3 regions of the Arthrobacter sp. JUb115 genome follow, and region 1 is predicted to be linked to each of the others. Evidence: predicted binding sites of a transcription regulator. Region 1 holds the regulator's gene; each other region holds the start of a gene.

Region 1 (10,697 bases):
ATGGGATTAGCCGAAGAAGTCGCAGGACTTCTTGAACAAGGATTACGCGAAGGCAAGACCGCTTCGCGTGCCATCGGGTACCAGCAGTACATTGACTACTTGGATGCGCTGATCACCCGAGCCGAAGCCATCGACCAGACGATCATCGCCACGCGCAAGTTCGCGCGACGGCAGATCACCTGGTTCAATGCAGACCAGCGGGTCAACTGGCTGAACCCGATCGAACCGGGACTGCTGGAAAAAACGCTGAAGATCATTGGCTAGCCAACATACGCAGGAAAACTCTAGGAGCATTGATGTACCGCACCGAACTAGGACAGCTGGCTGGACAACATTTTGCCAAGGGCCACGCTACCGGCAACGACTTCGTACTGGTTGCAGACCCTGAAGCAAAGCTCGACATCACCCCCGAACAGGTAGCGGCCCTGTGCCATCGCCGCTTCGGCATTGGCGGCGACGGGCTCATCCGTGCCGTGCCAACCTCCAAGGTTCCGGGATACGAAGAGCAGTTCCTGGAGAACCCCAAGGCCTACTGGTTCATGGATTACCGGAACAACGACGGTTCCATCGCCGAAATGTGCGGCAATGGCGTGCGTGCCTTCGCGCACTACCTGATTGCCGAGGGGCTGGTGAGCCTCCAGGTGGGGCAAAGCTTCCAAATCGGCAGCCGTGCAGGGGTCAAGGAAATTACCCGCCTGGTCGATGGCTACGCAGTGAACCTGGGTCCTTGGGGCCTGATCTTCGAGCAGGACGCGGCCGAAAAATCCGTGGACTCCATGGTCAAGCCGCGTGGCTGGGAACAGGCCCTGCCGGCCTTGAGCATCACCATGGGCAATCCGCACACCGTTGTGGCGTTGCCCGATGCCCGAATGCTCGAAGAATTGGACCTGTTCCAGGCACCAGAGGTATCTCCCGTTCCTGCCCACGGCACCAACGTGGAATTCGTGGTTCCATCCGAACCGCTGATTGAAGAAGACGGAGTTGCCCAGGTCCAGATGCGCGTCCATGAACGCGGGGTAGGCGAGACCCTCTCTTGCGGTACCGGTGCCTGCGCGGCTGCAGCTGCCGTACGCTACTGGGCGCGCAGCACCGCGCTGATCAACCAGTGGGCTGTTGCGGTGCCAGGCGGCGTGGTCGGCGTTGAATTCCGCGGCAATGCAAGCGGCGGAGAAGATACGATCCTCAGCGGCCCCGCGGATCTGGTGGCGCGCGGGATCCTCGGTGCGCAGTAGAACTGATCCGGTTCTTCGCAGAACCGCAGATTGGCTCGGCTAGCGGATCTGCGGTTTGCCTTCGGTCCTCTAGGCCGGGCGCGCTACCTTCAGCACGCGGAAGGCCTTGGCGGTCGCTTCGCGGGTGATCTTCCACTCCGAGGGAAGCTGCTCAACCAGCCACTTCTGCAACGAGTCACTGCCAAGGTTCTTCTGCACCACCATCCAGGCCTCGCCGCCCGGCGCCAAACGGGGCAACCACAGCATCAGCAGCTCATGCAGGGCATCCTTGCCGATGCGAATGGGCGGGTTGGACCAGATGGTGTCGAATTCCAGGTTCGGATCCACGGATTCAGGAGTGCCGACAACAACGTTGGACAAGCCCAACGCCGTGGCGTTCAAGCGGGCCAGATCGATGGAACGCTCATTGACGTCGACGCCGTAGACCTCGGACTGCGGGGACTGCTCGGCAGCGGCCAAGGTGATGGGCCCCCAGCCGCACCCGATATCCAGGATGCGTCCGCGAGGGGCCGGCACGTACTGCAGCAATACCGCTGTGCCCTTATCCAGCCCGGCAGGGGAGAAAATGCCGGAGGCCGTCTGCACTTTGCGCAGCGAGCCATTGAGCTCGACTTCGATGGTGCGACGTTCGTCTGCCGAGGCCGGGCTGGCGGTGAAGTAGTGATCCGAGGTCATAGGCAAAGTTTATCGCCCAGTACGGTTACCCCAAAGAACAGGGTCTCCAACGTGAGCAAAGCGATATAGGCACGACACGATATCACTGATAGAGTTTTCCCTATGACTTTCATTTTCGTCTAATACGTAATCCTCTTGGTTACCCGCGATTCCACGAGCTGGCCGTGCACTTCTTGCGCGCCCACCTGCATGAATCAGCAGACAGCAAAGTCATTTCCCCTTCTTGGCAGTTCTTCTTTTTGGAACCCCGCATTCGCCTTTGCTCACCGGTAACCATGCATTCACCTGTCTGCTCATAGACCTTTACTCCTTGCAAAGGACCACGAATGTTTGATGAACCAACCGAAACTGAACGCGCCACGTCGCAAAGTGGGGCCCACCCGCACTATTCTGGAAAGCGAAGTACTTCTAAGGAGACCATGACTAACTCCGAGTCACACGAGCACGATTCGGCATCTATGGATGATGCCCAGATCCAGGCCGCCATCGATCGAATCCTCGCAGCCGACGATGCGCAGAGCCCGCAGGTCCAGCACTTCGGCGAAGAAGAGAGTTCCATCTTCGCCGGGCAAGCCTCTGCACTGAACCGTTTTTCCTCCGGCCTCACCCATTTCGACGGGGACCAGGAAGATTTGGACGACCGCCGTGCGCTGCGCCGCGTCGCAGGCCTGTCCACGGAACTGGAAGACGTCACCGAAGTCGAGTACCGCCAGCTGCGCCTGGAACGCGTCGTGCTGGCTGGCATCTGGAGCGACGGCACCGTCACCGACGCCGAGAATTCTCTGCGTGAGCTCGCCGCTTTGGCAGAGACCGCCGGCTCGGAGGTCCTGGACGGGCTGGTGCAGCGTCGCAGCAAGCCGGACCCATCGACTTTCCTCGGCTCGGGCAAGGCTGAAGAGCTGCGCGGAATTGTTGCTTCCACTGGCGCCGATACCGTGGTTGTCGATGCAGAGCTGGCTCCTTCGCAGCGTCGCGCCTTGGAGGATATCGTCAAGGTCAAGGTGATCGACCGCACCAGCCTGATCCTGGATATCTTTGCGCAGCATGCCCAGTCGCGAGAGGGCAAGGCGCAGGTTGAACTGGCCCAGCTCGAATACCTGCTGCCGCGCCTTCGCGGTTGGGGAGAATCGATGTCCCGCCAGGCCGGTGGCCGCGTGGGTGCCGCCGGTGGCGGTATCGGTTCGCGTGGACCGGGTGAAACCAAGATTGAAATGGACCGCCGCCGCATTCGCGACCGCATGGCGAAGCTGCGCCGCGAGATCAAGGCCATGAAGCCTGCGCGCGAAGCCAAGCGTGCCAACCGCAAGCGCAATGAGGTTCCGGCCGTAGCCATTGCCGGCTACACCAACGCTGGCAAGTCATCGCTGCTTAACCGACTGACCAACGCCGGTGTGCTGGTGGAGAACGCGCTGTTCGCTACCCTGGACCCGACCGTTCGCCAGTCGGCGACCGAAGACGGGCTGACCTACACCCTGGCCGATACCGTGGGATTCGTTTCCAACCTTCCGACCCAGCTGGTGGAAGCCTTCCGTTCCACTTTGGAGGAAATCGCCGATTCGGATCTCATCCTGCACGTCGTTGACGGGTCCCATCCGGATCCCGAAGGGCAGATCCAGGCCGTGCGCACCGTGCTCGGCGAAGTCGACGCGTTGAACATCCCAGAGATCATCGTGGTGAATAAGGCTGATGTGGCTGATCCGTTCGTTATCGAACGCATCCGCAACAAGGAATCCAACACTGTGGTTGTCTCTGCGCATACCGGTGAAGGCATCCAGGAGCTGCTGGAAAAGATCAGTTCCTCGATTCCACGCCCCGGAGTCCAGCTTGAGGTACTCATTCCCTACAACCGGGGGGATTTGATCGCCAAGCTGCACCAGAGCGAATCCGAGATCCTGGAAAGCGAACACCTGGAGGAGGGCACCCGGCTGATCGTCAAGGTGCGCGATTCCTTTGCTGCAGAGTTGGAGACCTTCAACCTTCATGGATAAGCAAGAGCAGGCCCTGGGGCTCCTGGAGGCCGCGGTCACTTCCATGGGCGGCGCCATGCGCACCGGCCAGCAGGAAATGGTCAAGCACGTGGTCAGCGCGTTGGAAGACGAAAAGCATTTGCTGGTGCAGGCCGGTACCGGAACGGGCAAGTCCATGGGCTACCTGATTCCGGCACTGGCCCACGCGCAAACCAGCGCCAAGCCAGTGATCGTCTCCACCGCGACATTGGCGCTGCAATCGCAGATTGTCGGCCGTGACGTACCGCGATTACTCGACTCGCTCAAGGGCAAGCTCTCGCGCCCGATGGATGTCGCGCTGCTCAAGGGGCGCTCGAACTACCTGTGCCAGTACAAGCTCGGCGGCGGATACCCGGATGACGAAGGCACTCTTTTTTCCATGGACGAGCCGGCAATACCTGCCGGCACAACTTACTCGCCGCTGGCTAGCGAAGTAATGAAACTGCGTGAATGGGCCGAAGAGACCGACACGGGTGACCGCGATGAACTGGTGCCCGGGGTTAGTGACAAGGCTTGGAAGCAGGTCTCGGTTTCGGCCATGGAGTGCCTCGGCTCGCAGAAGTGCCCGATGGCGGACGAATGCTTCTCGGAAATGGCGCGTGCCCGTGCCGCCGAGTCCGACGTGGTCATTACGAACCATGCGTTGCTGGCGGTTTCGGCCTTCGAGGGGCTTTCGGTTCTCCCGGACTTCGAAGTCGCGATCATCGATGAGGCCCACGAACTGCAAGATCGCGTGACCAGCTCGGTTTCGGGCGCGCTCTCCTCGCGCATGGTGCTTACCGCCGCTGGCGGTGCCAAGCGCCATTGCGGTATCAATGCGGATGAGATGGTCAAGGCCGCAAACCGCCTGGAAAAGTCGTTGACCGGGTTGCCGACAGGCTTGCTGGAACATGGTCTGCGCGAAGACATGGGCATTGCCCTGAACGACATCGTGGAGCAGGCCCGGCTGGCTCTGGCGCTGTCCAAGCCCGAAGCCAATGCACCGGCCGATGGCGGCCGCCAGACTGCCCGCTCCCAGCTGCAGGCAGTGATGGATGATGCGATTCGCATGCTCGAATCCGAAGAACGCCGCGAGGTCCTGTACACCACCCGTCCGCGGGAGTTTGTCGAAGGCCGGGGCTACGTCGAGGCCGATGAGAGCCAGCCTGCAACCTTGAACGTGGCACCGTTGTCGGTGGCCGGCAAGTTGCGCGAGGGCCTCTTCGACGGGCGCACGGTCGTATTGACCAGCGCCACCTTGGCCATTGGCTCGCAGTTCGACTCGGTAGCAGGCTCCTTGGGCCTGATGGGCGCCGGCGCTCCATCATGGACCGGCGTAGATGTTGGCAGCCCTTTCGATTACCCCAAGCAGGGCATCCTCTACGTGGCCAAGCACCTGCCCAAGCCAGGACGCCAACTGGCGGCGGAGACGCTGGATGAGATCGAAGATCTCATCAAGGCCTCCGGTGGCGGCGCCTTGGCGCTGTTCACTTCCAAGCGTTCCGCCGAGGAAGCGGCAAGCATCTTGCGCGAGCGCCTGGACGTGGAAATCTTGTGCCAGGGTGAAGCCAGCATGAAGTCGCTGGTCGAACAGTTCAGCAGCGAACGCGACACCTGCCTGTTTGGAACCATGACCTTGTGGCAGGGCGTAGACGTGCCAGGCGATTCTTGCCGGCTGGTCATCATCGACAAGATTCCTTTCCCGCGCCCGGATGATCCTATCTCCAAGGCCCGTTCCGAGGACGTGGCCAAGCATGGCGGAAATGGCTTCATGCAGGTTGCCGCCACCCATGCGGCGATTCGCCTGGCCCAGGGTGCTGGGCGCTTGATTCGTTCGGTCGGGGATAAGGGCGTTGTGGCGATCCTTGATTCGCGCATGGCCACGGCGCGGTACGGCAGCTTCTTGAAAGCTACCCTGCCGCCGATGTGGCCGACTGTCGATAAGAAGGTCATCACTGGTGTTCTCAAGCGATTGAACCCGGGCGGGAAATAGCCGCGGCCAGAGTATGAACTTGAGCTGTCCTTCGGGACAGCTCAAGTTCTTTAACCGGTACCAGCATGATGCTTCCAGATGCACTAAGGTCTGTGACAAGAACTGATGAAGCTCGAATCGGAAGGCACCATGGAGTCCATGCAGGAATTGGCGCACCAAGCCGCGATCGACACCCACCAGCGGTTCGGGCATCGCCTCATGGGGTTGCCCGGAACGTGGATTGGACAGAGCTACAGCAAAGCGCATCGGTTGCGCGACGGAAGCATGCTCAGCAATCTCAATGGTTTCGCGCACCCGCTTGCGGAGTGGAACTATTGGTGGCAGGCGCACTATCTGGATGCCATCATCGATGAGGGCCGATCGTACTGGGACGAAGGCAACGAACACCGGGCGCGCGAAGCGCTTGCCCGGGCCAACGGCCTATTGCGCGGCATTCGAATTCGAAACTTCGGGATCTTGCCCAACTACTTCTTCGACGACATGGCTTGGCTTGCCCTGGCCAGCGGCCGCCTGTCAGAGTTCACGCAGCTGGTGACGGGACACAGGAGCCGTCCTGCCGAGGCGGCAGTTCGGACGCTGGGACGGCAGCTCCATGCCGGCATGGATGGGGTGCTGGACGGCGGCCTGTACTGGTCCAGAAAGCGGGATTTCAAGAACACGCCAGCCAACGCGCCGGCGGCACTGTTCTTTGCCCGTACCGGGGAGAAAGAGACCGCGCGAGAGCTTCTCCAGTGGCTGGAAAAGAATCTGTTCAGCGTGGAGCGAGGACTGTATCTGGACGGACTTCGGTTGACCACGCAGGGACACGCCGTGGAACCAGCGGTCTACACCTATAACCAGGGCCTGGTGCTCGGGGCATTGCTTGAGCTTGGCGAGCCTGCTGATCTGGCTCACGCTAAAGTACTGATCGATGCCACCACGAAATCGCTGTCAACTGCTGCCGGGGTCCTCTCGTTCAACAGCGGGGGAGACGGCAACCTGTTCGCGGGGATACTCTGCCGATATCTGGCCCTCGCCGGTAATGATGTCCGCATAGAAGCCCGGAGCCGGGAGCAGGCCAGGAGGCTGGTCATGGCAACGGCGCGCCATCTGGCTGACCAGGAACCACGCCGGCTTTCGGCGGCAATCCAACGCTGGATGATCTTCTCGGCGGCCGCTCAATTCGAGTTGAACGCCGGCCAATAGCGGGTTAAACGAGAATTGCGCTGGTGCCAAGCACCAGCGCAATGACCGTACGTATTCTAGAGCGAGCGCATCACCGAGACGACGCGTCCCATGATCGTTGCGGCATCACCCAAAATTGGTTCGTAGCGCGAGTTCTGCGGAAGCAGCCAGGTATGCCCGTCACGCTGCCGGAAAGTCTTTACCGTGGCTTCTTCATCGAGCAGGGCAGCTACGATGTCGCCGTTGTCCGCCGTCTGCTGGCGGCGGACAACTACCCAGTCGCCATCGCAAATCGCAGCGTCAACCATTGAATCGCCGGAAACCTTGAGCATGAACAGTTCGCCGTGGCCTACGAGCTGACGAGGCAACGAGAAAACATCTTCGACGGACTGTTCGGCAAGGATCGGACCGCCGGCAGCGATACGGCCAACCAGGGGAACCATGGTGGTGTCAGCGGAAGTGCTCAATTCAATGATCTTGGCGTCTTCGCTGGCATCTGGCTCGACCTCCTTCGAAACTTCGGCCTTCTCGGCGTCTTCGGCCAGCTGCAGAGGCAGCAGGATTTCCATTGCGCGCGGACGGCGTGGATCTCGACGGATATAGCCGAGCTTTTCCAGCTGGCTCAGCTGGTGGGTGACGCTCGAAAGGCTCTTGAGCCCTACTGCGTCACCAATCTCACGCATCGATGGTGGATAACCGTTCTTGCCGATTGACCGCTGGATCGTCTCCAGGATCTTCTTTTGGCGAATCGTCAGCGAACGTGCATTCGATCGGGGAGTGCGTTGTGAAGCTGACATGAGATTTTGCCTTCCCTAGCAATCATTCGAAAGTTCGTAAGTCCAAACTGTCGGCGCTAGATGGTGAGATGTTTTCATTGCTCGTCTACTTCGAAATCTTAGTAGATAAGCGAGCTTCTTTCAAAGATTTGTTCGAAAACTTCTGGACAAGTTCCGCAAACCTCTGTTAGAACAGATATACGAGGTTCGAACAAGTTTTCGAATCTACGCTTTCGAATACAAATTCGCATCACTTGAATTTCTTGAGGAGACAAAGTCATGGCAACCGTCGCACTTGACTCAAATCAGACCCAGGCACCACTGAAGATCCGCATCAACCGTCGCGGATGGGCCGTGCTTGTGGGTATGCCCATTTTCGCACTCACCATCGCCGCAGCTTTCTTCATCTCCATGTTTGCCTCTGACGCGCATGCCGCAGCCGATACTCCTGTTGGAGTCGGAACCGTTGATGTCACCGTTATTCCAGGGGATACGCTGTGGAGCCTGGCCCGGGATTACGCCACCGGTTACGACGTGACCTCGGCAGTGGGCCACATCGCCGAACTCAATGCCCTGACCGGCAGCGAAATCCAGGTTGGCGAAACCTTGTCGATTCCGGTCCTTGCCGGCTAGCTTCCCCAGCCTGCTTCGAGTTTGTTACCTGTGGCCGTAGCGGATTCACCGGCAGGCGCGCTGCGCACGTAGACTTGATGCGTGAATGACCGCAGTGAACTTTTGAGTCAGCTGCCCTTGCGTGAGAATCTCCGCGGGCTATCCCCTTATGGCGCACCACAAATTGACGTGCCCATCCAGCTGAACGTCAACGAGAACACCCATCCGTTGCCACCGACAGTCGTCGATGCCATTGCACAAGAGGTGGCCAAGGCGGCGGCAATGTTGAACCGGTATCCGGACCGCGAGTTCACCGAGCTTCGCGAACTCCTAGCCGATTACCTCGGCCACTCGCTCACCAAGGACAATATCTGGGCCGCTAACGGTTCCAATGAAATCCTGCAGCAAATCCTGCAAGCCTTTGGCGGCCCCGGCCGTGCCGTGATGAGCTTCGGCCCAACCTACTCCATGTACCCGCTGCTTGCCAGTGGTACTGACACGAAATATATCGCCGGTGAACGCGCCGCAGATTTCACGTTGTCCGCCGATTCCGCAGCCGCACAGGTTCGCGAGCACAAGCCGAACATCGTTTTCCTCTGCTCTCCGAATAACCCCACCGGCACGGCCCTTGGCCTGGACGTCATCACCGCGGTATATGAAGCCATGAGCGAGCATAACGGCATGGTGATCGTGGATGAGGCGTACGCCGAGTTCTCCTTGGCCAGCACCACCTCGGCGCTGAGCCTGCTCGAAGGCCGCCAGCGGCTGATTGTCTCGCGCACCATGTCCAAGGCTTTCGGCCTGGCCGGTGCGCGCGTAGGCTACCTGGCCGCTGCGCCAGAAGTCACCGATGCCATCCGCTTGGTGCGACTGCCGTACCACCTGTCGGCAGTGACCCAGGCAACCGCCATCGCGGCCTTGAAGAACATCGAGTTGCTGTTGGCCCAGGTCGAGGACATCAAGTCCCAGCGGGACCGCATCGTCGCGCGCCTGAAGGAACTTGGCCTCAAGCCATCGGTCTCCGACTCCAACTTCGTCTTCTTCGGTGGCGTCGAAGACCCCCACAAGATTTGGGAAGGCCTGTTGGAAGCCGGCATCATCATCCGCGACAATGGAATCCCGGGAACCTTGCGTGTTACGGCAGGAACCGAATCGGAAACCACAGCCTTCTTGGAACGACTTGCCGAACTGCTCGGCTCGCAGAAGTAATCAAAGACAAGCGAAGGAAGACATGTCTGCCGAATTGATTGGCGCACGTCGCGCCCGCATGGAACGCGTGACCAGCGAATCGTCCGTATTCGTTGAACTGGACCTCGATGGCACCGGTGTCTCTGAGATCAGCACCTCGGTGCCGTTCTACGACCACATGCTGACTGCGCTATCCAAGCATTCGCTCATCGATCTCACCGTGCGTGCAACCGGCGATACCCACATCGACGTTCACCACACCGTCGAGGACACCGCGATCACCATTGGCGAAGTACTGCGCGTGGCACTGGGCAACAAGGCCGGCATCCGCCGCTTCGGCACCTCCTACGCTCCACTGGACGAAGCCCTGTCCCGTTCGGTAGTCGATGTGTCGGGCCGGCCATACCTCGTGCACTCCGGCGAGCCTGCGGGCCAGGAATACCACCTGATCGGTGGTCACTTCACCGGTTCGATGACCCGTCACGTCTTCGAAGCCATCACTTTCCACGCACAGATCTGTGCTCACATCGAGGTGCTCTCGGGTCGCGACCCGCACCACATCGTTGAAGCGCAGTTCAAGTCCTTCGCGCGCGCATTGCGCGAAGCGGTAGAGCGCGATGAGCGCATGGGCGACAAGATCCCATCCACGAAGGGTGCACTGTAAGTGGAAAAGAAAACAGTAGTTGTCCTGGATTATGGGTCCGGCAACGTCCGCTCCGCTGTGCGCGCTTTGGAAGCCGCCGGTGCCGAAGTGGAACTGACCGCAGATCCGAAGAAGATCGTGGCCGCCGACGGCCTGGTAGTCCCCGGTGTTGGCGCCTACGCCTCGGTCATGGAGCAGCTGGCCAAAACCGGTTCCCTGCGCTGGATCGGTCGCCGCATTGCCGGGGGCCTGCCGGTTTTGGGTATCTGCGTGGGACACCAGGTCTTCTTTGAAGAAGGCGTGGAACACGGTGTGAAAACCGAAGGCATTGGCGAATGGCCGGGCAAGGTTGAACGCCTGCAGTCGGATGTCATCCCGCACATGGGCTGGAACACGGTACGCCCGCCGGAAGGATCCAAGCTGTTCGCC
Region 2 (10,697 bases), on a different contig from region 1:
AACCATGGGTCCTGAATACGCACAGTTGGTATCACCTTGCATCATTCGAGAAGTCGGTGGCCAATTGGGTTCGGTCTCGTATGGACAATCTGGGCGTGTTTCAAATAACACAGGAATCCCCTTGAGCGATCTTCCCAAAGACCAGGTCAATAATCTGGCCTTCTACGACGCGCTTATCGGACAGCAAGATAGGCATGGCGGTAACTTCATTGTCGATAACCGCGGAGTTGTGGGGATTGATCACGGATTCACTTTCGCCCGTAATCGAGACAGAGTCAATGCTTCAAAATTCCAACGCTATCGCAAGCAGCGTGAGCCGGAACTGACGCAAAATGAGTTCCAATTGCTTGTTAAGATCACCAAATCCGATGATTGTCTGGGTATGAAAAAAATCATCGGTGCTAAGCGCGCAGACTCGCTCAAACGTAGGGCGGAAGCGATGTTGAAATCAGGAAAAATCCTGTAGCTATCACTATCAACAGCAAACAATTTATGCTAATCTAGAATAGCATATAGAAAGGAGTGGACATGCTTACACTCAGATTTTTCGGTCTTCGCGATGGGGACCAGGATGAGGTCCTAGCCACGCTCACCCTCAACGACGACCTTACCCATGAGATTACCGGGAAGGCGCCGGATGTCATTGAGCTGGACCTCAACACCGTAGCTGCAGATGGTTCAGGATTTGTTTCTTTCTCAGAGAACCCAGTGCTCTGGGCTCGATCCATTCAGACAACAATCCGCGGCCCATATCTTTACACCAAGCTCGAAGAAGATACCTTCCCGGAAGCAGCCACAAAGTAGGCGAAGTAGCCTTCTGCTCTAGATTTAAGGACCCCTGACGATGCGCCCTCAACCTTGGCGAAACCTCGCGGACCCCCCTACCCTCTGGATTGATTTCCGAGGCCAGAGGGGCGTCATGCAGAACGGCAAACCAGTAATAGCCAAGGTTGGCGCGCGTCGCAAGTCACCCAATCTGCAGGACATCCTGGATACAGCTTTAGCCGAAGGCGCTCAACGAGTCATGTTCACAGGCAACGTCCCTGCAGCAGACCGCGGACAGCGTCACTGGCTCCTCGTTCAAACCCCTGGCTGGAATGGCCTCGGACACTGGATGGGAAAACCTGTCACGGGACGGTTTGAACACATCAATACCGGCCGACGGGTTGAAATTCGTACAGCTGCTGAATGGTTCGGCAATACTCCACTTACTCCGAATAAAGCCAAAGATGCCTGGACAGCTCTAAAGGTCATGATCGACGAGGCCTTTGAAGGTGCTCCAATTGCGCTGAGCCCAGCCGGTACAGGGACCAACCTTTGGGCCTTTTCTTTGCCACGCAATCTAGATCCCATTCACCTCACTGAAGATATCGCTGAGGAAATCCACCGCACTTCAGGCCAGCATCACTTGGAACATCTTGTTGCAGGGCCTTCATTTTCGAAACATGAAGACTGCATCCCCCTGGTTGATCCTACTAAGACACCAGAAGCCGATGAGTTTGCCTACGTGGATGCCAGATTCATGTACGCGGCCCTATGCCGCGAGCTGGGGACTGGCCCTGGAGTCAGACTCAATAGATCAGCTGCGAATGATCTCTTCGAGCACGAACCTTATGCACGCGGAAGGCTTCTCATCAAGTACACGGTTCCCGACACATGGAATCACGTGGGGATCTTTGGCGTGCAGCATCAAAACGCTGACGACGGCTGGTACTACCCAAATCGTCCGGGTGCCACAGCAGTCACATGGGCTGATACCTCTGAGATTCATGTAGCCAGGAAATTCGGGTGGCTCATCGAGCCTATCGAGGGTATCCGATTTGAAGGACACGCAGAGCGGAGCCGTAAAGACGCTGGCCATGGTCTAACCACCGCTCGACCGCTCGATACATTCGCCAAGCGAATTATCCGTGCTCGCGAATGGGTACAAAATGATGACGAGATGGATCCGACAATACGCGCTGCAGTAGCAGCTGCAATCCGAGCCATTCTGATTCAGACCATTGGTGCCTTTGCGTCTCGTGGCCGCTCCAAGTCGATTGTCACCGGCAGTGTGCAGGACCTACCGTCCTACGCTCAAGGTGAAGCCAAGCCCCAAGGAAAGCTCTGGGTCTACAAAGAGCGTCAACAGATGAGTGAGCGGAGTTACCAGTTCTATCACCCAGAGTATGCAGCCCAAATTTGGGCCAGAGGCCGTGCGCGAGTGCTACATTGCCCTACTTCAGATCGCAAGGTCATGGGCGGAGCCCTTAGCGTCGACCCTTCGACCCTTCTGGGCATCAATGGCGATGCTATCTACACGACGACTCTTCCAATTTGGTCGCTGCCAACAGCTGATGGAGGGTCCGATGACGGCCGTGTAGGGAGGATGCGTCTTCAAGGCTACTTGCAAGGTTCATATAAAGTCCCGACTACTCGTGAGGCCAGGAATAAGCTGCGCAAACAATCGTCTGAAGCAGGAGCTTTGTGGGAGCGCTCGTATAACGATTCGGAATTCGAGATTGCTGACGACGATGCCATTTACCAACCAGCTGAAGAGGCATAACGATGTCCAAGCAATATGGGGACTTCACACCTTCTGAGCTAGTCGATGAGATCCGCCGAGTCTTTGACGCAACTTGGAAAGAAATCGGCGATATGATCGAGCGCTCAGAAAAGATGGTTCGTAAGATCTCCAAGGGGGAGACTAGCGGCGAATCCTATCGCGAAGCGTTATTGGAGATTCTGCAGCATGGGCGAGCTATCCATGTTCCTGCACGTAGGAGAAACAAGGCAGGACAGCTAGTTAAGGTCCGCGCTAAGCGGAACGCTCCTGAGCCTGTCGTGACTCCTGTCGAGCATGAACCAGATCATGAAGATATTGATGACGAGAATCAAGAAGAGCTCGATGCCGCAGAAGATCGTTCTAAAAACTTAGTTAAGAAGCGCCGGAGAAGGTTTTTCAAGAAGACTACGGTGATGCCCAACGGTGGACGCAAACATGTCATCACGATGCCTAAAGGAAAGCGATCAAAAGGCCACCAACAAGGTATGGCTACTTTTCTGGACACGATGCGCCGCGCGGCTAAGGGTCAGCGAGCTAGAGACAAACGTGGAAAAATCGGCGTCACCTTCGATCTGGGAAATGGTGATTTTCGCACCGTCGAAATCGGTAGCCACGACGGTTATCATCTCTCAGACGTCCTCTCTGATATTCGAACGTTTAAGGACGGAGATGTAGAAGCCTGGATTAAAGATCAGCTCATGGAACGGTACAAAGGAGAAGATTTTGATCCTGATGACTATTCGATTGTGCAGACTGACATCACAATTTACGACGCTGCCCGTGGCAAGGAAGAGCGTAAGGCGCTGGATCAGCAGGATGCTCGACGTTGGAATCGCGACAAGAAGGGCAATCGCCTGATTGATCCGCAACCACCTTCTGGACGAAAGTCACGTCGGCGACGAAGAAATCGTGATCAATGATAGTCAGAGGAGGGACATACCAGCATGGCTGACCAGGACAGGATCGAAGAGTTTTTGAGTGGAGCCCTGGGCAGGCTGCTGCCGGCCGATGTTTCCGTTGACTCGGCTGAGTTAGCCCGCACTCTCAGGGAGCAACTAGTCGATACCCAATGGCTCGCGCAGCGCCTGAATGTGTCCGAGGCCGTAGCTAGGGTGCAGCGCAGTAGGTGGAAGGATTCGTTCCCTAGTCCGGTCGTGCAACGGCCTCTTTTGCATCTGAAACATGAGGTAGAGGAGTTCATTCAGGCACGTGAGCTCTATAAGGGCCCGGGCAAGCCCCTGAACGCGACGCGACGTACTGAATAGAAATATGCAGGTGGGGCCAGAAACAGAACGTTTCTGGCCCCACCTGCATTTAGTTGTCTCAAGAAAAATTCGATGTTCCCGAAACTGCGTGGTGCTTTGCGTATCGGCTACAGATTTCAGTTCGAAGTGCGGAATTTTTAAGAAGCATCCAGTACATTTCTTCTGCGATTACCGGCGCGGGCTCATTTCCGGAAAGTTCTCGTATCAAGCAATTCGTGGCAGCCCAATGGGCTACCTCGTTCAAGTCGAGGTCGACGATCTGATCCACTGTGCAGGTGTATGTCACCCGTTGCAACACTTTGCTCACCGTCCCTGGACGCCCATGTAGTGAAGAAGAGTTCATTTGCGAGCTGAGGAGATCTCCCAACGTCCTATATGTTAATTAAGATTAGCATAATTGGGTGTCAAAGAGAATGATCAGTTAGATTGAAAAGACTAGGCCGCGATCCGTTCGTAAGGGCGAAGGAGCGAAATGTCGACAAGGGAAGCGTCGCCATCCGCGCCTGGATGGACCCAAAAGTAGTCCATCTCCGCATCATAGAGCTCATGCTCATCAAGAGGCCTGAAATCCTCTTCTGGGCGATACCTCGGGGGAGGAGGCCCCACTATGGCTTCCTCAGTAACCGGGTCGAAGATTTCGCGCTCATTCACCGGCGCCAAGTAGTAGCGACTTCCAGGTACTCTAGCCAGGTACTCATGCCAGGCTTTACGATCAGCACGGTATCGAGAGATTTGCTCAGTCATTTCGTCAAGCGCACCAAGCATGTTTGCGAGTTGCCGAAGGTTCGCTGAAATTCGTATGCGCCATACGCCGTGATCGAGATAGACCATGCCTAACGAAGACATTTCTTTCAATGCTTCGTACACGGCTGTCGCAGAGAGCCCCGTAGAACGAGCTATGTCTTTTCTCGACTGGTAAGGGGTTTCCTCAATCGACTCATACACAAGTGCTGCAACAGGCCCTAGAGCGCGAAATACAGGGCGAATTGAGTAGATCTTCCCTTTAGCCAGCCGTCCGTCGTTTGCAACCAGCCGATCAGCAGATTCCAGACGAAGCTCATACTCATCTGCCTCGCCAAGATATCCCTTCTTCGTCTTGACAACGGGAGTTCCTGGAATCTGGACAAGCTCCTTAAGGAGCTTGGAAATCGTGGCGAAGTGCATGCCCGTCGCAATAGCTAGTGCCCTACACCCAACAGCAAACCGAGTCTGCCCTGTCTTATGAGCAAACTCGAACAATGCCCGCAAGAGTACCCGAAGATAAATCCCCGATCGCATCCGAGAAAGCCTCTGATCAAAAAGATCAATCAGAGCCCTCATCTTCCGAATCTCCCTATGAATATCCCCCCGCTGTGAGTTAAAAGTGTCGTTTATGTTGTTTTTACGAACAGGGATAAAACCCTTGCTGACATGACGTTTTTCTACAAAAGACTCAGCTTTCAAGATCTCGGCTTGAAGTCGCGTGTTTTTAGCATCAGTTGAGTACTTGGAGTACAAAGCGGCAAGCCCTGGAAGTCGACCAGAGGTCATTTCGCTGTCAATCTGGTGAATGTCCCACCCGGACGATACAAGCGAGCAGATAACGGCCATGCGTGCTTCAGAAGGGGATGCATAAGATCCCTCGAAAGGTGCTCCTTCTGCGATGGCGCGGGCCAGTGAAGTTTTCGGTTTGATGCGTGCAGCACTTTGGGCGGTGGGTTGAGCTGGGGTTGGAGAAGTTGTATCGGTTTCCGGTGCTGCAGCTTTGCTTACAGAACAGCGCACAGCGCTGTCGAGGAGCTGATTGATTGATTCAGCAGTGTTGCGCACTGTGAAGATCATCACTGACATGTCGAAGTCAGTGATGAGGGTTTGGCTACCACCCTTTTTGTGCCTGCTACCTGGAACGCGGATACAGCCATGCTTGGCCACACGATGCGGGGAAGCGTCCAGAGAAGCCCAGTGCGTTGCGAGGTGTTCAACGAAGAACCTGGCATCGAGGCAGGTTAGAGTCTCGTTGAGCGGAATATAGATGTGGTGGCCACCCGAGATGGAGCGGTCGACTACATACAGAATGTTGAATGAATCAAGCCAAGCCCGGCACTCTTCGAGGTCAGCATCAAGAGAGGGGAACTTCGCATCGAAGTCGAGGCAGATAGTCTGCGCCTGGCCTTCAGGGGAATAGATCATGACTGCAGCTGGACGTGCTGGTGACCCCTGGCTGATGGGACGTTCGTTGCTAGGAAGGTATTTGCCTTCGGCGTTCATCCAGCGGTAGGTGTTCCGGCCGGCGATTTTGGGTGCGAAGAAGTTCCATTGGGCATCTGCTGAGTCTGTGGATTCGCTCGCAAAATGGTATGTCCCTGTGGACAAGAGGGCATGGGAGTCCCTATATTGGTTCATAGACAGAGTAATCCTCCTGTGGGTATGCAAATGTCCCCCTTCCCTTCGGGGAAGGTTGTTAACTAAACAGTCCTTTCTTCTTTATGCGGTGGATCGGATTTATATGGATCAAACGAAACTCGCAATTTCGTTTAGATCGTGAAGGTTAGAAGCCTTCTCTGCATTACTCAGTTGGCGCTAAGTGATGCTTCAGACTTCTAAGATGAGTGGATCGGTTGGCGCTGATCCGCTCATCTTTTGTTTAACCAGCTTTGAGTTTGGGCTCCTCATTCCTTTCGGCTGCTTGCTCAGACAAGAACAAGGGAATCCCGTTTTCGTCGAGGGGTAACTGATCGGCAAGGACTTCGAGGAAGTGGCCGGCGCTCATCCCAGAACGATGAGCGATTTCTTTGAACCTGGCTCGGCTTTCGGCCGAGATGGCATAAGTTGCAGTGACTGCATCTTTTCGCATTCCGTACCCAATCCGAGGGGTCGTTGTTGATGTGCTCATGCCCTTAAACCTAACCGAATCTTTATAACGTGTGAGTGTTGATGCGGGTGTGTCGGACGAAAATTAAGTCTGAAGTGGGTTAATGTCATGATTTTTTGGAGTCTCCAAAGCTGTCCGACTGCCTCCTTGCCAAGATTTTGGTCTTTAAGCATTACTTCCGCATGCAAATATACGAGGATGAACTTTTCTTGCACCACTGTGAAATAATGTTGAGGAGACATTCGCCAGTGGGCCTTAGCGCTCCGTTATTGACTATGCAGCTTTTACTGTGAGAACTTCTGACCAATGGGTGGTGTATCTGGGACTCATCATTTCTCTTTTCATCTCCCACGCCGGACCCTGTTGCAGACCCGCTAGCCCCAGGCCAATGGACTTCACCCCGTGTTCTCGTCGAATCTGCTCTACAAGGCTGCCAATTTGTTTCTGTTCATGAGCTGAAACGAAAGGTTCGAAAGTTTCCTGCATTGCCGCCGGCCTGAGATCCGTGAGCACCACACCAGCCCTGGCATAACGCACACCCACCAGAATTTGTGGCAGCAGTTCCTTAGCCGCCTTAGTGAGGACTACGGGATCGGACGTAGGGCCAGGCAACTTAACGGTAATCGCCGGTTGGTAATTCTGCTGCTGGTTGTAATAGCTCGTCATTGCCCAGGCGCTCAGCACCCCTGCGTGTTTCTTGTGACGGTGGAGCCTGGCAGAGCCCTGCTGCGCATAGATCCCCAAAACCTGTTCCATGCCCACACGATCAGTGATCGGCTCAGCAAAAGACCTGGAAAATATCAGCTGATCCTTGATCGCGCGCTCCTCCTCCATTGGGATGCACGGAATACCGCGGAGCTCCAGCACCGTTCGCATCTGGACGATAGAAAATTTATCCCGGATCCGCACCGCATCAGCATCACGCAGATCCTTAGCCGTCCAAATCCCCAGCCCTCGCAGTCGTTTGGTGAGCCGTGGCCCGATACCCCAGATTTCCACTGCCGGCAGCCTGCTCAGCAGCGTCTCAGTTGTTTCCCGTGGCGCCCGATCCCATACGCACACGCCACGCAGCTCAGAAACGTGCTTTGCCGTCTTGTTGGCCATTTTCGCCAACGTCTTCGACCGAGCGATTCCCACGCAGACTGGCAGGCCGGTGAGCCTCAGAACCTCTGATTTGATCTTCTCCCCAAGTACCTGCAGCTCCTCTAAAGTGCCTTTGACGCCCAGGAAAGCTTCATCAATGGAGTAGACCTCCACCCAGGCAGAAAATCTAGAAAGCAGCTTCATAACACGCGAACTCATTTCCCCGTAGAGCTCGTAATTAGAGGACTTAGCAACAAGCCCGAGACGATCAGCATCTGCAGCGAGCTTGAACCACGGCGCGCCCATTTCAATGCCCAAAGCCTTAGCTTCGGAAGAGCGCGCGACGGCACAGCCGTCATTATTGCTAAGTACGATCACCGGCCGCGATTCTAGTTTGGGATCGAAGACCCGCTCGCAGGACACGTAGAAGCTATTGACGTCTACGTGTGCGATGTACTCCTGGTGAGGATTATCAGTTAATTGAGATGGTGAAGACATGTGGTGGCAACTCCCCAAATCCTGAAATCCGATAGCTCAGCAACATGTAGGTCGGGATAATCAGGGTTCTCCGCTTTCAGTACTACTCCGGTAGGTCCAAGGGAGAGCCGTTTAACGGTCATCTCTCCGTCGATCACTGCAATAACCACGTGTCCATCATGCGGTTCAACTGATCGATCAACAATAAGCTCGTCTCCATCGCTGATACCCGCATTTCGCATTGACTCACCCGATACGCGAACAATGAAGGTCGATACCTGGTCCCTAATCAGCATCTCAGAAAGATCAATTTTGGAGTCGCTGTAATCCTGGGCTGGGGACGGGTATCCCGCGCTCACTCTGCCGAGAGCTGCCGCCACGACAGCTTTAGCCGAAGTGATTGGGGCACACTGAAGTATTCGATCTATTCCCATACTGCTCAACTTTCCTTAGAACATATATTCTAACTCTAAGGCTAGGTTATGCATCGGACGGTTCGATCACCTCATGCATTCTGAACCGAACACAGATCGCAGCTAAAGCATCTTGGGAGCGAGCCGGGGCTTCTTAATAACGTTGCGATCAAAGGCATAGCTTCGAGATAGTTGATCTAAGGAAGTGAGGAGTGACTGATGGCAGACGAACTTATCAGATTAGAACGACGAAGGATTCAGCTGCAAGTGGTGCAAAAATTACTTCTACGATGCCGGCTGTGGACGTTTTTGCTTGGCATTTTCCCACTTACTGCAGTTCTGATGCAGGTATTGAATCCTGGTTCAATGCCAATGCCTCTTTTTTGGGGCTGTCTCGTATTTATCGTGCCGGCAGTAGTCTGCTTTGTGCGCATGCTTCAGTATGAAGACCGGGTCCGGGTGGTTCGGCAGTATGTGCTCGACGAAGAAGCGAATGTTAGGCTCATTTGATTCGCTGCTGCAGCGTTCAGTGCTGAAAACCGGCGAGATGTGTTGCTGATTCCATGATTTTCATCTGCCGACATGAAAGAGTGGACTGCTTTTAACTTGGAAGCCTGGGCCGAAGAGAGTATCGTTGATACTACAGAAGGTGAGGACAAGGTCCCTCATTATGAGTTTGGAAGTCTACAGAACGTATGCGTCTGTAGGCTTTTCCATTTTAAACTGGGCGGTTCTTAAGTACTCCGGGAACTTTGTTCCCGCCAGAGACCCAATTGGCCACATCTGAGTCAATACTTCGAATTATCCGCAGTGCATCTCTGAGCACGTCCATCACATCAATCTGGAATAGCGGCTCCATGTGGGATACACGGTTCCTGAGTCCGTGGACATGATTCACTAGCCAATAAGTCTTGGACCCATCTGAGTCCTGGATATTTGGGAAGGCACGGACGAGACAGTGAGTCCACATCATTTCGCGATTGATGTTCTCTTGCGAATTTCCAGCCTCAGGCGCGTGATTGGGTAAGAGATCTTTCCACATTCCGAACATCACTTGCGCTAGAACATCGTCATGCGTGACCTGGGCCCCGAATCTTCTATGCTCTGGTGCGCGCGCAATTGATTCTTTGTTTGCTCGGCTCAAAGCGCTGCTTCTCTTGCTAGAGATCAGCCCGCGCAACGGAGTTTCTGGTTCTTCAAGTAGCCAACTTGCCCTGCCGCCATTCGCCTGATTCCAGGCTTGCAGCTCACGATCCATGGCGTTACGTAAAACCACTTCGGTAATACCAAGGATCGATTGTGTTGCCGCAGTCAGCTCAAGATTCCATTGATACAGCTTCAAAGCCTTATCTTGATTTCCGTCAGCGGCATCGAGATAGGGCTGCATGCGAGAAAGATGCAGGCAATTGATGATTTTCTGTCGAGTGCTAAATGAGGCCACCGGATAATCATCCTCGATAGTCGCATGGGAATGAAATGTGAGCGCCAAGACCGCGATAGCGGTACACGCTAGTTACGGAGCCAGCGGGGATTCTAGAGAATTTCTGGGCGCTGGACGAAGACCCGCTTCGTGTCTAGATCCTATGGTTGGTGGAGGCTACTGCAACAAGAAATATCTTTTGAAATATCTATTGAGCATTTCAATACAAAACAGTAGGCTGTGTATTGTTATGAAGAACACAGAGACCCAAGCGACCTTGTCAGCGGCTAAAATGCCGCTGGGCAAACCAGTCATAGGCTGGTTGTGTGGTCTTGGCATTAAGTCGTTGGGAACTGCTGTCTTCTTAACTGCGATTATTTGGGAAGCGACAAAGTACGGAGTGGAATTCGCTTCTTTCATTGCTATGCTTTCGAGCCTCGTTACGATGGCCTTCTTGCTTATCGGAGGTCATTTGTCAGATGCGCTCCGCCCAAGAAAGATGATGTTGTTGGCCTCAGTCTTCTTGTCGGTCATCTTGGCTGTGGGGATGATTTGGTCAGTTGCTAGCGGGGGCAATGAGATTCAATTAGTGGTTCTTACTGTTTCGACTGGTTTGTACGGTGCAGTTAGCGCACCAGCAGCC
Region 3 (10,697 bases), on a different contig from region 1:
GTGCCCGAAGCGCCTTCGCAGAACACCCCTGCCACCATCTCGATGCGCGAGGACGAGAAGGGCACCAACCTGCTCTTCCAGGGCCAGGTCCGCTCCACCGACGGCTCGGCGCTGAAGAACGCCAAGATCGAGCTGTGGCACGCAGACGAAGAGGGCTTCTACTCGCAGTTCGCCCCTGGCATCCCCGAGTGGAACCTGCGCGGCACCTTCATTGCTGACGAGGAAGGCAACTTCCAGATCAACACCATGCAGCCAGCCCCGTACCAGATCCCGACCGACGGCGCCTGCGGCCAGCTGATCGTCGCCGCCGGCTGGCACGCGTGGCGCCCAGCGCACCTGCACCTGAAGGTCTCCGCCGAGGGCCACGAGTTGCTCACCGCCCAGCTGTACTTCCCGGGCGATGCGCACAACGACGACGACATCGCCACCGCGGTGAAGCCGGAACTGATGCTCGACGTGCACCCAGCAGCATCGGGCAACGGCAAGCAGGTCACCTACGACTTCGTGCTCGACCCTGTGAAGTAAGCCCCAGCGCGCCTCAACACGGCGGGGGTCCCGGCAGCATTGGCCGGACCCCCGCCGTTGCCGTACCCGGAACCTCGACGAACGGGCGAACACCCGCCAATCCAATGGGAGCGCAGCATGAATGCTTCAACACTGAACGATCCAGCCGGGAAGTTCCAACCCCAATCCATCGCGCACCGAGCTGCCGATACCAGCGAACCCCAGAACCACTGGGCCTGGACCGGATGGATACCAGAAGAGGAGCACGGCATCTCGATGCTTGCCGCCTAGGCTTTTGCCCTCAGTACTACCGACGCGAAGCCGAAGGTCCCGACAGCAATGACGCTGCCGGGACCTTCGGCGCACCTGAGGACGGACTCCAGGCAATGCGGCTGCCTGCAGCGGGCGCACTGTTCATCTTGCGGCCAGCTAGCTTGCTCGGGATCAGCCCGCGGCCTTCTTCACCAGGTCCCGGATCCTGTCTTCCGTTGCAGAATCCAGCGAGGTGATAGTCCATGCAACTGGATGCATGCGGGAGCCTTCCTCGTAGGCTGGATTCACGACTTCTCCAAAACCGAAAGCTACGAAGTCCTTGTCAGGCTTGATGTAGCAGACGTCTTTGCCATCCCGGACGTAGAACGGAAGTCCCCAGCGGACGATCGGCTCCAGCGATGGTGCGCTCTGCATGATTATGGCGTGAAGCCGTTCGGCAATCTCGCGATAGGGTGCTGGAGCTGTGCTGAGCTTGGCCAGAACTGCGGCGTCGCCTTTTTTGGTGAAGATCATCCCTAGTCTCCTTCTAACGGTTGGCGCTGCATTGCGGCGCTGGGTGATGTCGCTCGCGCGATCGCTTTTGGCGCCCGATCGGCCCATAATGCACCTTACCGACTAAGGGCATCTGATTCACGGATTCTTGCACTGGAATACAGGCAGCTGGCCTCAGGACAGCTTGATCGCGCAAGGAAGTAGCATGGACGCCCAACTCATACGCGTATTGGTTATCCCACCAAGTTGACTAGTGCACTGTTAGGCTACTGACATGCGTAAACTTCTAGCCATCTCCGGGTTCGCCATGATCGTGGCCTACGCGGCTTACGGCTCACTGCTCATGAACAATTGGGCCGTGACCGCAGCAAGTGGACTCTCCCTCGATGAAACCATTTCCGAGATGGCCTCAATGGACCAGAATTACGACTCGCTTGGAGGGTGGGTCTTCGCAGCCACTGGAACCGCCCTCGCCATTTCTTGGCTCGTTCCGGTAGTTTCCGCCGGACGCAAGCTGCCCGCCTGGGCGGCTATCGGAGCTTGGAGCCTGATCATTGCCTTAGGCGCACCGGCTTATTTCTTCGCTTCTTTCGCCAATATGAACTCGGTGGGCGACACCTTTGCCGATTGGAACGCCGATGCCGCCTCGAATCTAGCCGCACCCCTGTACATGGCCAGCGTCCTCGCCTTTGCCATACTCGCAGCCATGGCAGCCCTTGGCATCCGAACTGCCTTCACCCGGCCGCCACGCCCCCTGCATCCAACTAGCAACTAGCACGGCACCCATTACTGCCTCCCCTGGTCCAGCGATTTTCGCGCCAGAACCACGCTTAATCGCATTCGTATAAACTTTCTAGAACTTATCCACAATTGGTTTCGAACCAGAAGATACTGTCGATAATCTGCGCGAACGTTAACTATGACTATTCCCGCATATCTAGACGATCACGACGATGAACATCGCCTTCCACTGCGCCCGCCGGGCACCCGCATGGAGTCGCACAGAGCGTCAGCGCTCGACGCCCATCGCGAGCACCAGTTGTTCTTCGGACCCATCAAGCAGGTTGCCGACGAACTATTCAATGCGGGCCCCGTGGATGGGCCCGGAGACGCATTGGAACGCCTGAAGAAACTCCAACGCCTGATGAGCAGCGCTGAAGCCGCTATCTGCGTTTTACTGGCAGACGGAGTCGAGCAGGTCAGCGCGTCCTTCAATGACCTGATTGCCACCGAGCATGCCCACACCCCAGACGAGGAAGCCGAAGCCAGCAAGAGTGCCGAATACTATGGCATAGACCGTGGCAGCGAGCAGGTCATCAACTCCAATTTCGTAGCTGAGTCAGCTGTCGCATTGCGCGAATCCGTCCGTAAAGCCAGCAAGCGGATGTTCCATGCCAAGGGCTTGCGCCACGCCTGCAAAGCCACCCTTGCCGCGCTCGCTGCAGGTGAGATTACCGTTAAGGCCGCCCACGACATCGTCAAATACTCGCAAGACCTTTCCCCGGAGCAGGTCGGCCGCATGGAGGAAAATTTGCTGCCTCTGGCAAGAACAGCCTGCGACGAGACCGTCTACCAGCGGGCCCGTCGCTTTCACGACCGGATGAATCCCAATTCGGCAGAGAACCGGCAGAAGAACGCATTCGCAGCCCGTAATCTCAAGGTGTGGAATGAGGAGAATGGCATGGCTACCTTGCAGCTGCATCACCGCGCTGATGTCATCCATTCGATTCGCAACTCGATAAAGCAGGCAGCCGCCCAGATCACTGATTCCAAGGATCTGCGCACGCAAACGCAGGTTGAAGCCGATGTGCTTGCGGACGTGTATCTGCATGGCTGGCCCGGAATGGAAGGCATGCCGCTGAAGCCACGGGTTGCCATCACGATCCCAGCCATTGAAATGCTCGCGAATCCCGCTCGCGCCCTCGCTGATTTGGAAGGTTACGGGCCGATCCCAATCGGCGTAGCGTTGGAAATCGCCGCGGATGCTCCGTCGTTCCAGCGCGTTCTGACCGACCCGTGGACGGGAGCCGCAATTGATGTGGAGCCCAAGAAATATCGGCCTTCCCAGGGGTTGCGCGATTTGCTGCGTTACCGCGACCAGCATTGCGGTTTCCCTGGTTGCCGCCGCCTGCCCGATCGTTCGGAAATTGATCACATCGAAGCGTATGGACAGGGCGGCCACACTACCCGGCAGAACACTCATCTCTTGTGCAAGCAGCATCAGATGTACAAGCACGCGCTTGGCTGGAAGGTCTTCGCTTGCCCGGATGGCTCCAAGACGTGGGTATCTCCGCACGGGCTGCGGTCAATCACGGTTCCCGAGAGCGTGGACAACGTGGAGAAATTTGATCATGTCAACGATCGTTGTCCTCAACGTCCCCAGGAGGCTGCGGCCTGCGAGGTGCAATTGACCCCCGAAGTGCGGCGAGTACTGGGGCTCGGCCAAGATGAGGGCCTGCCCGGAACCGAAACCAGCTAGAGCCAGTACCTGATTTGGATTTCGAGCGATAAATTTTTTCAGTCACTAGCACCACCACACCACCCATACTTCGCAGGAGCAACGGCTTTGAGTCTGGTTGCAATGCTGGACGCGGCCTGAATCAAGAATCCCGGCCGCGTTCGATTCAAGCGATTCGTGCTGAATGAAGAAAATCTACAGTCACAGCGCGTAGGTCAACTCGAACTCCGCATGGTTCTGCTGCCCTCGGGAATGAAAATTTTTTTCAGTCGGAAGGCACTATCCTTCAAGGTCGAAACGCGCCAGCGCAGCAAGCTCAGTACGGTTTGAGACCGCCAGCTTCGTGTAGATCTTGGTCAGGTGGTATTGCACTGTCTTGGTTCCTATATACAGCTCTTCAGCGACACGTCGATTGCTTGCACCTTCGCAAACCAGCTTGGCCACGGCTTGTTCCTGCGCCGTCAGCGTCGACCAGTCAGCACTCTCCCTGCGCAGCATCCCGGTTCCGCTTGCCTGGAGCTCACGAGTGCAGCGGTCGATGTACACGGATGCATCGAAGTGCGTGAAAATCGCCAGCGCGCGGGTCAACGGCGCAACGCATTCGGCTCGCTTGCCGGCTCGGCGCAGGCATTGCCCGTAGTAGAAATCAATTTTTGCCCGGTGGTAGACCGACCCGATGCCTTCCAAACGGCGGATGGCATCTTCAAAGGCCAAACGGGCTGCGTCGATATCACCGCGGGCTGCCAGCAAGGTGCCTTGCACGCTCAGGAATCGAGCGGCTCCGCTCTGGTGGCCTGAAGCGAGAGCACTCTCCAGCAACGGCTGTACGAAATTTTCTGCTTCATCCAGGCGTTCGCAACGGATTAGCGCCATGGCGTATGTATCCTGCCAGGTCCAGAAACCTGCTTGGTCGATGCCCTGCGTACGGTCCAGCCGAAGCAATGGTTCCAGCGTCCGCACAACCTCTTCATGGTTTGCCTGCGCCCGGGCAATCTCGGCCCGCGCCATCCGGTAAGGCATCTCCATAATGGCATAGCTTCCGGTGCGTGCCCACGACTTGCGTAGGTGCAGATCCGCCTGCTCCCAATTGCCGCGCAATGCGTGAATCTGCACCGCGGTCAGCTGGATCAGCGGACGCAGGATCTGGATTTCAGAACGCTCCTGCAGGGACTGCGCGGATCGAACCGTCTCCAGCGCTTGGTCCCAGTCGCCCATGAGGAATTCAGCGCGCGCCGACCAGGCTTTGGCCCACAGCGAGATGCGCAGGGAACCATCGCTGAAGTCCGTGGAGCTGGCTGCGGAGAGCTCGTGCCGGGCTAGCTCCACGCGATCGGTCGCGAGGTAGACCCAGCCCAGTGACATTTCTGCGCGCTGGCGCTGTGCTCCTGCCGGAAGGGTGGCCAGCAGGTCCATCAAGACCTGCTCCCCCTCATCAGCCCGGCCCATCATCGCCAGGCCGAGCCCTTGGATGGCTGCATTCTCAATGGCCAGCGGGCTGCCCACCTGGGCAAGGCGCAGCGATTGCTCAGCCCAGTCAATGATCTTCTGCCCCTTCAAACGGCACAGCGAATCGAGGACTTGGCGTTGGGCGATCGCGGCCATCACATCGTTGTCCTGATGCTGGACCGCGTTCTGCCAGGCACTGGACAGCCAGCGCTGCGCGGTGTTGGCGCGGCCTTGCAGGATCGAGATGTATCCGGAAAGCACGTCCCGTTCCGGACTGCTTTCCAAGCTCGAAAGCTGATGCGCGAAGGTTTGCGCCCGCGGCAGCTCGCCGGCGGCGACAATCGCATCCACTGCGTTGAGCAGCAGGGAGTCGCGGCGCATCGGTTCCGGGGACAAGTGCATGGCCCTGAAGTACGCGGTAGCGGCCGAAGACCACTCGCCCCGCTTGCCTTGGGACCGCGCGTAGTCTTGCAGTTCCATCGACAAGCTGCCATCGGGCAGGATGCTCGCATCGGCCCGATGGCCCAGCTTGGCCCCCTGGTCCTCGACGATGTCCGCGGCGCAAGCATGCAACCGGATGCGGGTGCTCAGCGGGATCTGATGGTAGACAGCCATTTGGGTCAATGCGTTCTCGAACCCGAGCCGCACCTTCCCGCTATGGCCGTGGGTTTGCGCCAGCGAGGAGTCGAGAATCTGCTGGATCGGCAGCAGCGGATCATCCTCGCCCACCAGCTTGGCGATATTGTCGATCCGGGCCTGCGCGCCGAGCACCGCGGCCGCTTCCAGCAGCGCCCGCGCCCGCGGTTCCAACCCCTCCAATAGCTCGATGACGTGCAACGACAGGGCGCGAGGGGCAGGCGGCCAGCGGTCGAACTGCTCCCAGCTGTGCTCCGGATTCTCCTGGGCCAGCTCGATGACCACCTGCAGGTTGCCCTCGGTGTAGTCCACCAGCTGCTCGACGGCCATGGGAGGCAGGTCGATCCCCGTCCTGGCGCAGATAATCTCGCGCGCATGCGTTGGATCGGGCACTTGAAGCTGCAGGATCTTCAATTGGCTGTCGGCCAGGAATTCCCGGGTTTCCGGTGAAAGCCTGGCCAGGTTCTGGTCGCGCATCACCAGCACGATGAGTACCGGTTCATTGCGCAAGCGGCGCCAGGCGTAGTGCAGCGCCTGGAAGCTCAGGTCATCGACCCATTGCGCATTTTCCAGCACCAGCACACGGGGTTGCGGCGCCTCCCTGCGCAGGTATTCCAGCAAGGCCTCGCCCAGCGCCCCGGCCGAGCCTGCGTGGCTGCGTTGCAGCAACGGGCCCAAGGCGGCTCCGGGCTGCGCGGTTTCCCAGCGCGAAGCGGTCACCAGCTGCACCGATTGGCTGGCCAACCGGGTTAGCAGCGCCTTGATGATCGTGCTCTTGCCGCTGCCGCGCGGACCCTTCAGCACGGCCAGGGTACTGCCAGTTTGCTGGACTTCGCGGGAAAGGCCGATGAGCGCATCCTGGCCCTGCTGGGCACTGAGCATGGCGTTCACCAGCCTTCCTGCGTCGCCGCGTTGCGTTTCGATGTGCTGCTACTTCCCTGCTCCCGCGGCAGCCAGCTCTTCTTGCGCGCTGCGCTGCGCGGCCGAACGGGTCATCGGGACGCAGGTGGTGACCAGCGTTCCAACGATAGCAACTGCGGCGAAGACATAGAATGCGGTTCCCGGGGAAACTCCCGCCGAAAGCAGCACTCCGCCCAGCAGCGGGCCGAAGATCCCGCCCAGCCTGCCGAATCCGGCGCACCAGGCCACCCCGGCCCCGCGGGCGGCACTGTGGTAGTAGTTCGACACAAATCCGTAGATCAGCACCTGCGTGCCGATGGTTCCCACACCTGCCACTGCCACCAGGGACAGCAGCAAGCCCAGCGGGAGCTTGAGGGTCAGCAGCACCATTGCCAGCGCGGCCAGGAAGAAGGTCAGCGCCACGACCTGCTTGGGGCCGACGCGGTCGGCGGCCACCGAAGCCAGCAGCCCGCCGAAGACCGCGGCGAGGTTCAGCACCAGCAAGAAGAGCAGCGAATGGGACTTGCCGTAGCCTGCCTGCTGCATGATTTCCGGCATCCAGGTGTTCAGCCCATAGGTCAGCAGCAGTCCGGCGAAGCTCATCATGCCCAGCAGTGCGGTAGGCAGCGCGTAGCGCCTGGTGGCCAGCGCGGCGAAGCCGACACGTTCGGCCTTCAGCTGCCCGGCATCGGCGTCGCTGGGAAGTTCCAGCAGCATTCCGGTGCGCGCAGCCACCTCGCGGGCTGCGGCCACGCGGCCGCGGGAGAGCAGCCACTGCGGGGATTCGGGCAGCTTGAACCAGGCCATCGGCAGCAGGAACAGCAGCGGCAGCGCGCCGATGAGGAACAGCCCGCGCCAGCCGATCACGTCGCTGAGCACCATGGCCAGCAGCGAGGCGAGCACGCCTCCGGCCGGCACGCCCGAGTAGACGATCGCGTTGTAGTAGTTGCGGCGGTTCTTCGGGGCGAACTCGGCCACCACCGCGCCAGCGGTGGCCACGATCGCGCCCACGCCCATGCCGGTGAGGAAGCGCAGGATGCCGAACCACAGGGTGTCGGGCGCCAGCGCGGTCAGGCCCATGCCGACGGAGAACCAGATGATGCCGGTGATCATCGCCTTGCGCCGGCCGATGTAGTCGCCGATCGCGCCGGTGGACAGCGCACCGACCATCACGCCGAGCAGCGCGTAGCTGCCCAGCAATCCGGCGGCGGCTTCATCGAGCTGGCCGAGCTGGCTGGGGTCCGCCAGCAGCGTGGAGACGATGGTTCCGAAAACCACCAGGTCGTAGCCGTCGAAGATCAGGGCGATGGCGGCGATCACCACCACCCAGCGCACGGCGCCATTGGCGGCAGTGCTGGATGTCATTGGGCTGGTATTCACGTGTTTTTCCGTTCGTTTGCGGTGACCGGGGAACCTCGTTGTTCCCCGGAAAATACGTGCCCGGCGCTGGAAGCACGGCCGGGTTGGTGCTGGATGGAACAAACGGCCCGTGATCACGAGCCGTTTGTTCCATGGTGGTGCGTTTGTGGTGCCGGGACTGCCGCTAGCCGAGGTCTCCTCCGGCCACCGCGAGGGTGGAACCGGTGATGTAGGAGGCCTCATCCGAGGCCAGGAACACGATGGGCGCCGACTGCTCGTCCAAGGTGCCGTAGCGCTTGAGCAAGGTTGAGTCCACGGTCTGGTCCACGATGGCCTGGTACCAGGCTTTTTCCTGCTCGCCGGTGGGCGCCGGCCCGCGCTTGACTACCCGTTCAGGGGCTTCGGTGCCGCCCGGCGCGGTGGCGACCACGCGGATGCCCAACTCGGCGCCCTCCATGGCCAGCGCCGAGGTGATGGCCTTGACCCCGCCCTTGGCCGCCGCGTACGGGACGCGGTTCATGCCGCGGGTGGCGACCGAGGAGACGTTCACGATGGTTCCGGATCGGGCCTGGACCATTTCCTCGAAGACCGCACGGCACATCCACAAGGTCGGGAACAGCGATCGCCGGATTTCCTTTTCGATCTCCTCGGGCGCGTAGTGCTCGTAGGGCTTGGCCCAAATGGTTCCGCCCACGTTGTTGACCAGCACATCGATGCGTCCGAACTGGTCCTTCGCGGCGGTGACCGCAGCCAGCGCGCCCTCGTAGGTTTCCAGGTCGGCGGTCACGCTCAGCGCGGTGGCGCCGTCGGCGCGCAGGGCCCCGGCCACCTCGTGGATCAGCGCCGCGCGGTCCACGAGCACCATTTCCCCGCCCTCGGCGGCGATGCGCCGGGCCACGGACCAGCCGATGCCCTGGGCGGCGCCGGTGACCATGACGACCTTGCCGGCAAAGCGGCCCGGATGGAAGGACTCGGGCAGCACGGCGCTCACTGGGCCGCTGCCTTGGAAGCGGCGGCCATGGTGGCCTTGGCGTGCTGGTTGTGCGCGGTGATCGCCGCGCGGGCAGCGGCGATGTCCTGCTTCTCGAAAGCGGCGACGATGCCCAGGTGGTCGGCGTCCACGGCCCCGTCGATCCAGTGCTCCTGGCGCAGCACGGCGGCCATCAGCGCCGGCACGTCCAGGCGGCGGTAGGCCTGCAGCAGGTGCTCGTTGCCCACGGCCTTGAACAGGAATTCGTGGAAGGCGTCATTGGTGACGGTGAATTCCTCGGCGTTGATGAACTTCTCGCCGTCCAGGGTCTTGCCGGCCAGTTCGGCCAGGACCTTGAATTCGCCCAGCTGGCCCTCGGCCAGCTTGCCCATGGTCAGCTCGACGACGGCCAGTTCCAAGGCCATGCGCGCATCGAACTGGGCCTCGAAGCTGGCGTGCTCCTCGCCGATTTCGTAGCCCTGGTCGGCGGCGGCTTGCGCGGCGGACGCCTCGGCAGCCGGGGCGGCAGGCTCGGCGTCCGGAACGACGGCCAGCGCGAACTTCTCGTAGTAGAAATTCTGCGGCTTGAGGCCTTCGGCTTCCAGGTGGCGGCGCACGCCCTCCACCATCGGAGGCGGGCCGCAAAGGTAGATATCCACGTCGCCCTCGGCCAGGTGCTGCGGCTCGAAGTGGTTGGTGACGTAGCCCTTCTTCGGCGAAGCGCTGTCCGGGTCACCCACCACGGTGTCGAAGCTGAAGCCCGCGATGCGCTGGGTGTAGTCCTGCAGCACATCGAGTTCGACCAGGTCGATGTCGGTGTTCACGCCGTAGATCAGGTGCACCGGGTGCGGGTTGTCCATGCCGGCCAGCTTCTCCAGGATGGCCAGCAGCGGGGCCAGGCCGGTACCGCCGGCGAGCAGCAGCGATTGGCGCTTGGGTTCGCGCAGGAAGAAGCTGCCCATCGGGCCGGTGAAGGTGATGCGGTCGCCCACCTGCGCGGTATCGCGCATGTAGGTGGACATCAGACCGCCATCGGTGATGCGGATCAGGAAGGAGACGATGTCCACTTCCGGGCCCGAGCTGAAGGAGTAGGAACGGGTTTGCCCGCCGGAGCCGGGGACCTCGATGTTCACGTACTGGCCCGGCAGGAAGGAGAGGTCTTCGCGCTTGTCCACCTCGAGGCTGAAGGCGTAGGTGGTTTCGGAGATGCGGCGGATCTCGCTCAGCGTGGATTCGAAGGAGGCGGCCGAGGTCTTGGCGACATCCGAGGTGGTCGGGATCTGCAGCACGAGGTCGGATTCGGGGACCATCTGGCAGGGCAGGCAGTATCCGGCCTCTGCCTCGTCGTCGGTCAAGGCTTCTTCGATGTAGTCGCCGCCGTCGTACTTGCCCGACTCGCAGAAGGCCTTGCAGGTGCCGCAGGCGCCGTCGCGGCAGTCCAGCGGGATGTTGATGCGGGCTTTGTAGGAGGCATCGGCGACGGTTTCGTTCGCGCCGACCTTGATGAAGCGGGTGATTCCGTCTTCAAAGGCGAGGGCTACCTGGTGGGACATGGCATGCTCATTTCACAGGATTCGGGGATGGGCGAGTCGGCGGGACCTGCACAGGCCCCGCCGCCCAATGGGTGTCGCTTAGATGTGGTAGATGTCCACCACGTGG

Evidence for each region. Region 1 encodes LexA, which represses DNA repair genes until DNA is damaged. Its sites were predicted from a motif close to TCGAACANNTGTTCGA; they were not measured.
Region 2: EDF61_RS14890 (LexA family protein) is a predicted target of LexA. The motif match lies at 8,672-8,687, and genes of this name have one in related genera.
Region 3: EDF61_RS09160 (HNH endonuclease signature motif containing protein) is a predicted target of LexA. The motif match lies at 2,110-2,125, and genes of this name have one in related genera.

The regions. Positions count from the first base shown of each region.
Region 1 covers NZ_SOBS01000001.1:44,042-54,738, reverse strand. The annotation lists gene miaA (tRNA (adenosine(37)-N6)-dimethylallyltransferase MiaA) at 1-264, shown strand, start outside; gene dapF (diaminopimelate epimerase) at 297-1,232, shown strand; gene EDF61_RS00250 (class I SAM-dependent methyltransferase) at 1,302-1,907, opposite strand; gene hflX (GTPase HflX) at 2,327-3,895, shown strand; gene EDF61_RS00240 (ATP-dependent DNA helicase) at 3,888-5,885, shown strand; gene EDF61_RS00235 (glycoside hydrolase family 76 protein) at 5,991-7,070, shown strand; gene lexA (transcriptional repressor LexA) at 7,127-7,846, opposite strand; gene EDF61_RS00225 (LysM peptidoglycan-binding domain-containing protein) at 8,105-8,458, shown strand; gene EDF61_RS00220 (histidinol-phosphate transaminase) at 8,540-9,646, shown strand; gene hisB (imidazoleglycerol-phosphate dehydratase HisB) at 9,669-10,289, shown strand; gene hisH (imidazole glycerol phosphate synthase subunit HisH) at 10,290-10,697, shown strand, end outside.
Region 2 covers NZ_SOBS01000009.1:86,120-96,816, forward strand. The annotation lists gene EDF61_RS18835 (hypothetical protein) at 1-466, shown strand, start outside; gene EDF61_RS14855 (hypothetical protein) at 529-804, shown strand; gene EDF61_RS14860 (hypothetical protein) at 920-2,545, shown strand; gene EDF61_RS14865 (hypothetical protein) at 2,548-3,465, shown strand; gene EDF61_RS14870 (hypothetical protein) at 3,490-3,810, shown strand; gene EDF61_RS14875 (winged helix-turn-helix domain-containing protein) at 4,246-5,979, opposite strand; gene EDF61_RS14880 (hypothetical protein) at 6,434-6,682, opposite strand; gene EDF61_RS14885 (Y-family DNA polymerase) at 6,935-8,242, opposite strand; gene EDF61_RS14890 (LexA family protein) at 8,221-8,655, opposite strand; gene EDF61_RS14895 (hypothetical protein) at 8,854-9,144, shown strand; gene EDF61_RS14900 (hypothetical protein) at 9,353-10,075, opposite strand; gene EDF61_RS14905 (MFS transporter) at 10,305-10,697, shown strand, end outside.
Region 3 covers NZ_SOBS01000004.1:280,274-290,970, reverse strand. The annotation lists gene catA (catechol 1,2-dioxygenase) at 1-525, shown strand, start outside; gene EDF61_RS18785 (hypothetical protein) at 643-795, shown strand; gene EDF61_RS09170 (DUF1801 domain-containing protein) at 949-1,290, opposite strand; gene EDF61_RS09165 (hypothetical protein) at 1,544-2,044, shown strand; gene EDF61_RS09160 (HNH endonuclease signature motif containing protein) at 2,189-3,748, shown strand; gene EDF61_RS09155 (LuxR C-terminal-related transcriptional regulator) at 4,007-6,691, opposite strand; gene EDF61_RS09150 (MFS transporter) at 6,740-8,074, opposite strand; gene EDF61_RS09145 (1,6-dihydroxycyclohexa-2,4-diene-1-carboxylate dehydrogenase) at 8,253-9,059, opposite strand; gene benC (benzoate 1,2-dioxygenase electron transfer component BenC) at 9,056-10,591, opposite strand; gene benB (benzoate 1,2-dioxygenase small subunit) at 10,670-10,697, opposite strand, start outside.